2 regions of the Brevundimonas sp. NPDC007368 genome follow, and region 1 is predicted to be linked to the other one. Evidence: predicted binding sites of a transcription regulator. Region 1 holds the regulator's gene; the other holds the start of a gene.

Region 1 (5,540 bases):
GAGGCGTCGGCCTGCGTGGTTATGGGTGTTCACTTAGTCTGTTGCAGCGCATCATCCAAGCGCCCCAGACCTTCGTCGCGTCCCAGGGCTGCAAGAATCCGCGCGATGTCGGGCGACACCGAGCCGCCAGTCAAAGCGCCGCGCATGGAAGGCCCTATTTTTCCGAAACCTACGCCTTCTTCCTCAGCGAAGGCCTTAAGTTCGGCTTCGAGGGCGAAAACGTCCCAGCTCTGGAAAAGACGGAGCCGTTCACGGAGTCGTGAAATTCGCTCGCCGCCTTCGCCGCTTAGCAAACCACGGGTTTTCTCATCGAGAGCGAGCGGACGCTGCTTCAGGACGAACTCGGTCTGGGCGACCAGTTCCACGACGGTCTTGGCGCGGTCCTTGACGAAGGGCATGGCGCGCAGCAGGCGGGCCTCGTCGTCGGGCTGCAGGGCGCGGCCCTGGGCCAGGTGGGCGTCCAGGGTCAGCTTGGCCAGACGATCGTCCTCGGCTAGGCGGATCCAATGGGCGTTGACGTGGGCCAGCTTGTCGAAGTCGAGGCGAGCGGGGGCCTTGCCGATGCCCGGCAGGTCGAACCATTCGATCGCCTGTTCGTCGCTGAACAGTTCGTGGTCGCCGTGGGCCCAGCCCAGACGCGCCAGATAGTTGCGCATGGCCTCGGGCAGATAGCCCATCTCGGCGTATTCATGAACCGCCTGGGCGCCGTGGCGCTTGGACAGCTTGGCGCCGTCGGGACCGTGGATCAGCGGGATGTGGGCGAAGGTCGGACGGGTCCAGCCCAGAGCGTCATAGATCAGGCTCTGGCGGGCGGCGTTGTTCAGGTGGTCGTCGCCGCGAATGACGTGGGTCACGCCCATGTCGTGGTCGTCCACCACCACGGCCAGGTTGTAGGTCGGGGCGCCGTCCGAGCGCACGATGACCAGATCGTCCAGCGACGAGGATTCCCAGCGCACGCTGCCTTGCACCGCGTCATCAACCACGACGGCCTGATCCAGCGGGCGGCGGAAGCGGATGGTGGAGGGCTTGGCCAGATCGTCGACGGTCGGTTCACGGTCGCGCCAGGGCGAGACGAAGTCGCGGCCCTCGGCCTTGGCGGCGTCGCGCAGGGCGTTGGTTTCGTCGGCGGTCAGGAAGTCGCGATAGGCATGGCCCGAGGCCAGCAACTGCTCGGCGACCTCGCGGTGGCGGTCGGCGCGGGCGAACTGGAAGACCGGCTCTTCGTCGCCGAACAGCTCCAGCCAGGACAGGCCGTCGAAGATGGCCTTGACGGCGTCGTCGGTCGAACGCTCGCGGTCCGTGTCTTCGACGCGGATCAGGAATTTCCCGCCCCGGCTCTTGGCGTACAGCCAGTTGAATAACGCGGTTCTCGCCCCGCCGATATGCAGGTAGCCTGTGGGCGAGGGGGCGAAGCGGGTGACGACAGTCGAGGAAGGGGAGGTCATTCAGGAAGGGTCCGTTGCGGAGGCCCTTATACGCCCGCGCGCGCCAAAGCGAAGCCTTGCCTTAAGGGTTCTTGACGGGGCGCGCGCCGAGGTCGCGGCGCAGACAGATCGGTGGCGATTGTGGGCGCCGGTCTTCTTTGGCGGCGGGTGTGCGATCTATTTCGCGTTGAAGATTGAGCCGGCGGGATGGCCGCTGATGCTGGCGGCGGTGCTGACAGGCGGGGCCTGGCTGGCAGGGCGGCGGGTGGGGCTGGCGCCGCGCTGGACCCTGCTGCTCTTGATGCTGGCTTGCCTGTGCGGCGGGGCGGCGGTCGCCAAACTCAGGACCGAGGCGGTCAGCGGGCCGATCGCGCCGACCTTGGCCGAACCGGCCATGGTCGAGGCCTGGGTCATGGATGTCGACAGCCCCGGCGAGCGCGGCGCGCGAATCGTCGTGGCGCCGGTGCGGATCAAGGGATTGGCGCCCGAGGCGACGCCGGTTCGGTTGCGGGCGACGGTGCGCGGCGCGCCCCCTGCGCCGGGAACGGCCGTGCGGCTCTACGGCATTATGAATCCGCCGCCCGCGCCGGCCAGCCCGGGAGCCTATGACTTTGGTCGCAACGCCTATTTCCAGGGTATGGGTGGGACGCTGTTCGCGCTGGGCCAGACGCGGCCGACCGCTCTGCCAGAGCCGCCATGGCGAGTGCGGATGGCGATGAAGATCAATGCTGCCCGCTATGCCCTGGCGCAGCGGATCGTGGCGCGGCTGGGCGAGCGGACGGGCGGGATCGCCGCCGCCATGACCACGGGACATGAGACCTGGATCGGGCGCGAGGATCTGGACGCCATGCGCGATTCCGGGCTGGCGCATATCCTGTCGATCTCGGGCTTGCACATGGCCATCGTCGGCGGTTTTGTCTTCTTCGCCGTGCGGCTGGGCGTCGCGCTTTGGCCGTGGCTGGCGCTCAGGGTGTCGGGCAAGAAGGTCGCGGCGGTCGCGGGGCTGATCGCGGTCGGGACCTATCTGGTGGTGTCGGGCGCGCCGCCGCCCGCCGAGCGGGCGGCGATCACGGCATCCATCGCCTTTGTCGCCATCCTGCTGGATCGTCAGGCGGTGACCATGCACGCCCTGGCGGTGGCGGCTTTCACGGTTCTGTTGCTGCAACCCGAGGCCATCGTCACGCCAGGGTTCCAGATGTCGTTTGCGGCGACAGCGGCTCTGGTAGCGCTGTCCGAGGTCTGGCCGCGCCGGATCAAGGAGATCTCCGCGCCCTGGCCCATCGTGGCGGCGCAGAGGCTGGGCAGTTGGCTGCTGATCGCCTGCACCGCCAGTCTGGTGGCGGGCATGGCGACCGGGCCGTTCGCCATGCAGCATTTCAACCGCACCGCCGTCTATGGCCTGGTCGCCAACCTGGGCACGGCGCCGGTCGCGGACTTCATCCTGATGCCCGCGCTGGCGCTGGGCGCGGCGCTGGAGCCGCTGGGGCTGGGCGCGCCCTTCCTGTGGCTGGCGGGCAAGGGCGTCGATCTGATGCTGGCCATCGGCCACTGGACGGCGGGGTTGCCGGGGGCGGTGCGGACCATAGCCAGCGCGCCGGCGGCGGCTCTGCCGGTCGCTTTCCTGGGCATCCTGTTCATCTGCCTGTGGCGCGGGCGGTTGCGCTGGCTGGGCCTGCCGCTGGCGGCGGCGGTGCTGATCTGGCCGCGTCCGGCGGCGCCGGATCTGTGGATCGGCGACGGCGGGACCAATGCGGCCTGGCGGCCGGCCGAGGCGGCGGTCGTGGTGCGGCCCGGCGTCCGCCAGTTCGCGGCCGATCTGTGGTCGCGGCGGCGCGGGTTGGCACTGACGCCGAGACCGGAGGAGGGCTGGGCCTGCAGGCGGTCGTTCTGCGCGCCGGAAGCACCTGAGGCCGGGCCGGTCGCCCTGTGGTGGGGCAAGAAGGCGCCGTCGGTCGAGCAGTTGGACGCGATCTGCCGGTCGGCGTCGGTCGTCAGCAGCCGGGCCGATTTGACATGGTTGCCCGCTTCATGCGCGGACCGGCTGGTGCTGGACGGCGTGGACTACGCGCGCGGGGGCTCGGTCGAGCTGTGGCGCGTCGGCGCGGGCTGGAAGGCGGTCTGGGCGACCGACGTGAGGGGGCGCAGGCCCTGGACCCGTCAGGCCGATCCCGACTTCAGTGATAGCGGCGGATAAGGCCGACCAGCTTGCCCTGAACCGCGACCTGATCCGAGCCGTAGATCTTGGTCTCGTAGTTGCGGTTGGCGGGCTCCAGGGCGATGGAGGCGCCCTTCTTGCGCAGGCGTTTCAGCGTCGCCTGTTCACCCTCGACCAGGGCCACAACGATCTCGCCGGACGAGGCGTCGGCGGTCGATTTGATTATCACCATGTCGCCGTTGAGGATGCCCGCCTCGATCATCGAGTCGCCCTCGATCTCGAGCAGATAGTGCTCGCCTGCGCCCAGCATGGTTTCCGGTACCGGATAGCGGGCGGTCTCATGCTCGATGGCGTCGATGGGGGTGCCCGCCGCGATCTTGCCCATCAGGGCCAGTTCGCGCGTGTCGTTGGCAGGCTCAGCGGCGCGAGGGCGACCGCCGCCCTCGATCACGCCGGGCTTGAAGCCCGCGTGGCCGCGCGGCGCGCCCGCGGTCGCCTGTTCCGGCAGCTTGGTCACTTCCAGCGCGCGGGCGCGGTGGGCCAGGCGGCGGATGAAGCCGCGCTCCTCCAGCGCCGTGATCAGGCGGTGGATGCCCGACTTGGACGCCAGATCCAGCGCCTCCTTCATCTCGTCGAAGGAGGGCGAGACGCCCGTTTCCTGAATCCGTTCATGAATGAACATCAGGAGTTCGTGCTGCTTCTTGGTGAGCATGGGCGCAAGGCTTCCAGAACAAGGCGTGAACCGTTGAGGATGTTCTGTAAGTGTTCTTGCTGAATGTCAACTCGGCCGCGTTGAGGGGGCGCTGCCGCTCAAAGCGGTTTCTCTGGATGTCAGCTAAGGGTGGAAAGCTGCAACACCGACTCATGAGGCCCCCTCATCAGCCTCATTGACGTGTCTGAGACGCCTGCGCCTCTGTCTCTCGCGCCGTCGTCGCTCACGAGCTTCGAACCGCTGGATCCAAAAATATCCTCTCCAGCCGAAGAGCAAGCACCAGGGCGCTCCCCAGATCACACTAATGGCGACCGTGGCTGCTGTAGCTCCGAAAAGCAGCATTGGCACTAACCCCACTGAGACTATGAGGACGAGCCAGTTTCCCACACGGTAAAACTCATGATCGAACTCTCGGTCTAGCCAGCGAACGATCGGGTGATGGTGGGGTGTAGTTTTGGGCACCTACAAACGGGACATTGAAAGTAGTCTATCGTCAAGTTCCGCAATGGGTCGATTACGGTCCTGGGCACCGGAGCCCAGAGCGGACATTGGCCTCCAGGCCGAAAAGCGGTCGCCGTCGATGTCAGCTAAAAATGGGAAGCGGATGTTCCACATTTATATCCGAAAGACAGGAGACCCCGTGATGCCCATGATCAATCCGGTTGGGCGTCATGTGCGAACGCACGCGCCTGTCGCGTTATCAGGCTGTTTGATCGCGGCTTGTACGGGAATGACGGGTCACAGCGCGCCCATTTCGTCAGCGCTAGTCGCTCCGACCAACGAGGAAGTCGTCGCATATGTTCAGACGCATTGGTCCAGCTACTCGGAGCGGACCGCACGCTTTCAGCAGCGTCCAAACGACAACGTGTCCCTCATTGGCGTTCGAGACGTCTCCTGTGGATCATATTACGGCATCCCCGAGTGCCGATTTACAGTGACGGTTAGCATCGATGGCGGATCACCTGTCGATCAGCGCCTGTCGAGCCAGTTTGATAGATACCCAGACGGAAAGCTGTTTGAGACAATCGTGCTTATCCATGAGCGCAGGTGGTAAGAGCTGCACCCCGCCAACGTCCGCGACGGGTCGGAAGCTGACATTTCCTGCTGGGCCGATATCCGACGTTAACTCAGCGACAGCAGGGCCTTCGTCGCCGCTTCCACGTCGTCCTGACGCATCAGGCTTTCGCCGACGAGGATGGCCTGGGCGTGGGCGTCGGCGACGCGCTGAACGTCGTCAGGGGTGAAGATG
Region 2 (5,540 bases), on a different contig from region 1:
CCAGCCCATGACCGGCGAAGACATCGCCGAGACCCTGTTCTGGGTCGCGACCCTGCCGCCGCACCTGAACATCAACGCCCTGGAGCTGATGCCGGTCAGCCAGTCCTTCGCCGGCTTCCAGGTGGCGCGGGGCTGACGCCCTTGATCCTCCCCCGTCTACGGGGGAGGGGGACCGCCGCAGGCGGTGGAGGGGGCGGATGCAACCGCCCCGTTCGACAAGTGCCCCACGCCGTGCGGCCGACCTTCAACGGCAACATCCGCCCTCGCCCCCTCCACCATGCTGCGCATGGTCCCCCTCCCCCGCTGCGCAGGGGAGGATCGCCCACGAGCTTCGCCGCTTCCGAGATGGCGGCGAGAAGCCTAAACTACCCCCATGGCTTCGCCCGCGACCGAAACCGAACTGAAGTTCCGGCTCGGGCCGGGCGCGGTCGTGCGTCTGTCAGGCCACCCGGCGCTGCAAGGGCCCCAGACCAGCCAGTCGCTGCGCTCGGTCTATTTCGACACTCCCGACAGCGTCCTGCGCGCGGCGGGGTGCGGCCTGAGGGTTCGCGCCACGCCGGACGGCTTCGTCCAGACCCTGAAGCGCCAGACCGCCCCCGGCCAGACCGCCCGCGACGAGTGGGAGGTCCAAGTCGCCTCCGAGGCCCTCGACCTCGCCGCGCTCAAGGCCACGCCCGCCCATAAACTTCTGAAGGGCCGCCGCCGCGACCTGTCGCCCCGCTTCGCCACCACGGTCGTCCGCCGCATCCGCATGGTCGACTGGGAGGGCGCCCGGATCGAAGTCGCCTTCGACGCCGGCGAACTGTCCGCCGGAGAGCGCCGCGAGCCCATCTACGAGCTGGAACTGGAGCTGAAGGCGGGGCCGCCCGCCGCCCTGTTCAGCCTCGCCCGGCGGCTGGCGCGCGACCTGGCCATCGTCCCGGTGTTCGAGAGCAAGGCCGAGCGCGGCTGGCGGCTGGCCGACGGCGAGAGCCGCAGCCCCCGTCGCGCCGTCGCCACGCCCCTGTCGCCTGATGCATCGGCAGCCACCGCCTTCCGCCGCATCGCCATGGCCTGTCTGGCCCAGGTCTCGGCCAACGCCGAACTGCTGCGGATCGTGCGCCGCCCCGAGGCCGTGCATCAGATGCGGGTGGCCTTACGCCGCCTGCGCGCCGCCGTCGGCGTCTTCAAGCCCCTGTTGGCCGAGGCCGAACGCGAGCGCATCGAGGCCGAACTGAAATGGCTGGCGCACGAGGCCGACGCCGCCCGCGACCTCGACGTCTTCATCCGCGACGTCTTCCACCCCACGGCGCTGGCGGCCCCCTCGCCCGGCCTCGCGGCCCTGGGCCGTCACCTGCTGACCGCCCGGGGGCAGGCCTATGACCGCGTTCTGACGGCCATCGCCTCGCCCCGCTACGCCCTGCTGATGCTGGAGACGACCGCCTGGATCGAGACGGCGGTCCTGTCCGACGCCCCCGTTGCGCCCTTCGCCGCCGAGGCCCTCAGCCGCCTGCATCGTCAGGTCGAAAAACGCGCCCGCGACCTGAACGATCTAGACGTCGAGGCCCGGCACCACCTGCGCATCCGCGCCAAGCGTCTGCGCTACGCCGCCGAGTTCTTCGCCGATCTTTTTCCCGCCCGCCGCCGCCGCGCCCGCTACCTCAAGGCGCTGGAACGGCTGCAGGACACGCTCGGCCAACTGAACGACCTGGCCGTGGCGCGCGACAAAATCCCGGGCGAGGCCGCTCTGGACGACCCAAGCGTGGCCTTCGCCGCTGGACGCGTCATCGGTCGGCGCGAGCGCGACGAGGCCGCCTTATTGGCCGCCGCGCTCAAGGCCTGCGGGCGTTTCCACGACGCCAGGCCCTTCTGGACCGGATGCCGACCACGTCAGAAACGGTCGTAGATCGCATTTTGTTCTCGACACGCAAATGAGAACATCTTGTGAACCAGAACAAACCATGCACATAGTCCGTCTCACAGAGGGAGCGGGTCCTGGCGGGTCTCTCCCAAAGCCCAGAATGGAATCATGGCAAGGGAGAGAAAACCAATGGCACAGGCGGCATTGAAGCTCGTGGGTAAAGAAGACGGCGAAAAGCAACGCGCTCTTGAGGCGGCGATCGCGCAGATCGATCGCGCTTTCGGCAAGGGCTCGGTGATGAAGCTCGGCAAGGGCGGTTTGGTGAACGAGATCGAGAGCGTCTCGACCGGTTCGCTGGGCCTGGACATGGCGCTCGGCATCGGCGGCCTGCCGGTCGGGCGGGTCATCGAGGTGTTCGGCCCGGAATCCTCGGGCAAGACGACCCTGGCCCTGCACACCGTGGCCGAGGTCCAGAAGAAGGGCGGCGTGGCCGCCTTCGTCGACGCCGAACACGCGCTGGACCCCGTCTATGCGCAAAAGCTGGGCGTCAACCTCGACGACCTGCTGGTGTCGCAGCCCGACGCCGGCGAACAGGCCCTGGAAATCGTCGACACCCTGGTGCGCTCGGGCGCCGTGGACATCGTGGTGGTCGACTCGGTCGCCGCCCTGACCCCGCGCGCCGAAATCGAAGGCGAGATGGGCGACAGCCTGCCCGGCCTTCAGGCCCGTCTGATGTCGCAGGCCCTGCGCAAGCTGACGGCCTCGATCTCCAAGTCGAAGTGCATCGTCCTGTTCATCAACCAGATCCGCCACAAGATCGGCGTCATGTACGGCTCGCCGGAAACAACGACGGGCGGCAATGCGCTGAAGTTCTACGCCTCGGTCCGCCTCGACATCCGCCGCACCGGCGCGATCAAGAACCGCGACGAGGTCGTCGGCAACACCACGCGCGTCAAGGTGGTCAAGAACAAGGTCGCCCCGCCGTTCCGCGAGGTCATCTTCGACATCATGTACGGCGAAGGCATCTCCAAGATCGGCGAGATCATCGATCTGGGGGTCAAGGCCAACATCATCGAGAAGTCGGGTTCGTGGTTCTCCTACGACTCCACCCGCATCGGCCAGGGCCGCGAGAACGCCAAGGAGTTCCTCAAGAACAACCCCGACATGGCCCTCGCCATCGAGAAGGCCGTGCGCCAGTCCACGGCCAAGATCGCCGACGACATGCTGGGCGCGCCCGAGCCCGATGAAGGTCAGGACATGGAGGGCTGATCTCCCTCCGACACAGCTTCCGTCCGTCGTCCCCGCGACCCGCCTACCGACCCCGCGGGGTCGGTCGGACGGAGCCGGCCCGCCCGAGCATCTCGGGCGGGCCTCTTTTTATCTGGCTCGCCTTCAGTTTCCGCTCATCCCCGCGGAGGCGGGCACCTAGTGAGAGCCTCACGCACCATCGCTGACCGCCCGTGCTTGCCGCCAAAGCACTGGGTCCCCGCCTCCGCGGGGATGAGCGGATGTAGAAACAAACCGCTCTTTTCTCGCCGCGCCCCGCCGGGCAAACTTCACCTTCAAGCCCCGGAGCCTCCCATGATCCCCGCCACCGCCGACCTCTGCGACGCCCACCCCGAAAAGGTGAAGGTCTGCCACATCCCGTTCCGCAGCTTCGGCCAGGCGACGGCCTTCCACGGTCCGGTTCGCACCCTCAGCGTGCTGGACGACAACGCCTTGGTCCGACAGGCGCTGGAGCGGCCGGGCCACGGCGCGGTGCTGGTGGTCAACGGCGGCGGATCGCTGAAGCGCGCCCTTGTCGGCGACAACCTGGCCAGACTGGCCATCGACAACAACTGGGCCGGGATCGTCCTCCACGGCGCCATTCGCGACAGCGGCGTCATCGACACCATGCCCGTCGGCGTGAAGGCCGTGGGGACCACGCCCCTGCGCGCCGACCGCGACGCCATCGGCGAGATCGACATCCCCACCGCCTTCGGCGGCGTCATCTTCACCCCCGGCGACTGGCTCTACGCCGACGCCGACGGGGTCATCGTCGCGCCACATCGCCTGCACGATTAGAGCCCGCCGCATCGGAAAAGCGCGCCCCGGCGCACGCGATCACGCGCCAGTGATGCGCTCGGCGCAAAATCCCTATATGACGCCCGTTCCGATATTCTCCCCGCGCGCCCGAATTCCTTAGAGCGATACGCCATGACCAGCCTGAAACAGATCCGCTCCACCTTCCTCGACTACTTCGCGGCCGACGGCCACGAGAAGGTGCAGTCGGCTCCGCTGGTGCCGCAGAACGACCCGACCCTGCTGTTCGTCAACGCGGGCATGGTGCCGTTCAAGGACTACTTCACCGGCGGCGCGACCCCGCCCTACAAGCGCGCCACCAGTTCGCAGAAATGCGTGCGCGCCGGCGGCAAGCACAACGATCTGGACAACGTCGGCTACACCGCGCGTCACCACACCTTCTTTGAGATGCTGGGCAACTTCTCGTTCGGCGACTATTTCAAGGACCACGCCATCGAGAGCGCCTGGACCCTGCTGACCAGGGAGTTCGGCCTGGACCCTGCGCGCCTGCTGGTCACCGTCTATCACACCGACGATGAAGCCTTCGACATCTGGAAGAAGGTGACCGGCTTCGCCGACGAGAAGATCATCCGCATCCCCACGGCCGACAACTTCTGGGCCATGGGCGACAGCGGCCCTTGCGGTCCCTGCACCGAGATCTTCTACGACCACGGCGACCACATCTTCGGCGGCCCTCCCGGTTCGCCCGATGAGGACGGCGACCGCTTCGTGGAGATCTGGAACAACGTCTTCATGCAGTACGAGAAGGAGAACGACGAGATCGTTCGCGACCTTCCCAAGCCCAGCGTCGACACCGGCATGGGTCTGGAGCGCATCGCCGCCGTCCTGCAAGGCGTCCACTCCAACTATGAAGTCGACCTGTTCAAGAGCCTGATCGGCGCCTCGGAAGAGCTGACCTCGACCAAGGCCGAGGGCGAACGCGCCCCGTCGCACCGGGTCATCGCCGACCACCTGCGTTCGACCGCCTTCCTGATCGCCGACGGCGTGACCCCGTCGAACGAGGGCCGCGGCTACGTCCTGCGCCGCATCATGCGCCGCGCCATGCGTCACGCCCACCTGCTGGGCGCGGCCGACCCGCTGATGCACCGTCTGGTCCCGACCCTGGTGCAGGAGATGGGCGAGGCCTATCCCGAACTGGGCCGCGCCCAGGCCTTCATCGAGGACACGCTGAAGCAGGAAGAGATCCGCTTCCGCACCACCCTGGGCCGCGGCATGAACCTGTTCGATCAGGCCACGACCGGCTTCAAGGCCGGCGACATGCTGGACGGCCAGACGGCCTTCACCCTCTATGACACCTACGGCTTCCCGCTGGACCTGACGCAGGACGAGGCTCGCCGTCGCGGCTTCAGCGTCAACGTCGACGGCTTCGAGGCCGCCATGGCCGAGCAACGCGACCGCTCGCGTGAGCACTGGAAGGGCTCGGGCCAGACGGCCTCGGCCGGCGCCTGGCTGGCCCTGCGCGACCAGCACGGCGGCACCGCGTTCACCGGCTATGACAGCGAGACCGGCGAAGGCCAGGTCGTCGCCATCCTCAAGGACGGCGCGGCTGTCGACGCCGCCGAGGCCGGCGACGTGGTCGAGGTCGTCCTCGACAAGACCCCCTTCTACGGCGAAGGCG

The links. The regulator LexA, encoded in region 1, represses DNA repair genes until DNA is damaged. The targets are predictions, from matches to a motif close to ATGTTCNCNANNTGTTCT.
Region 2: a site for LexA is predicted at 1,914-1,931, ahead of recA (recombinase RecA). Genes of this name have one in related genera too.

The regions. Positions count from the first base shown of each region.
Region 1 is NZ_JBIAFA010000002.1:303,640-309,179, forward strand. Features, by position in the region: gene gltX (glutamate--tRNA ligase) at 30-1,445, opposite strand; gene ACFYLW_RS05170 (ComEC/Rec2 family competence protein) at 1,612-3,618, shown strand; gene lexA (transcriptional repressor LexA) at 3,599-4,291, opposite strand; gene trpC (indole-3-glycerol phosphate synthase TrpC) at 5,414-5,540, opposite strand, start outside.
Region 2 is NZ_JBIAFA010000001.1:352,062-357,601, reverse strand. Features, by position in the region: gene ACFYLW_RS01790 (SDR family NAD(P)-dependent oxidoreductase) at 1-136, shown strand, start outside; gene ACFYLW_RS01785 (CHAD domain-containing protein) at 374-1,885, shown strand; gene recA (recombinase RecA) at 2,030-3,109, shown strand; gene rraA (ribonuclease E activity regulator RraA) at 3,422-3,904, shown strand; gene alaS (alanine--tRNA ligase) at 4,037-5,540, shown strand, end outside.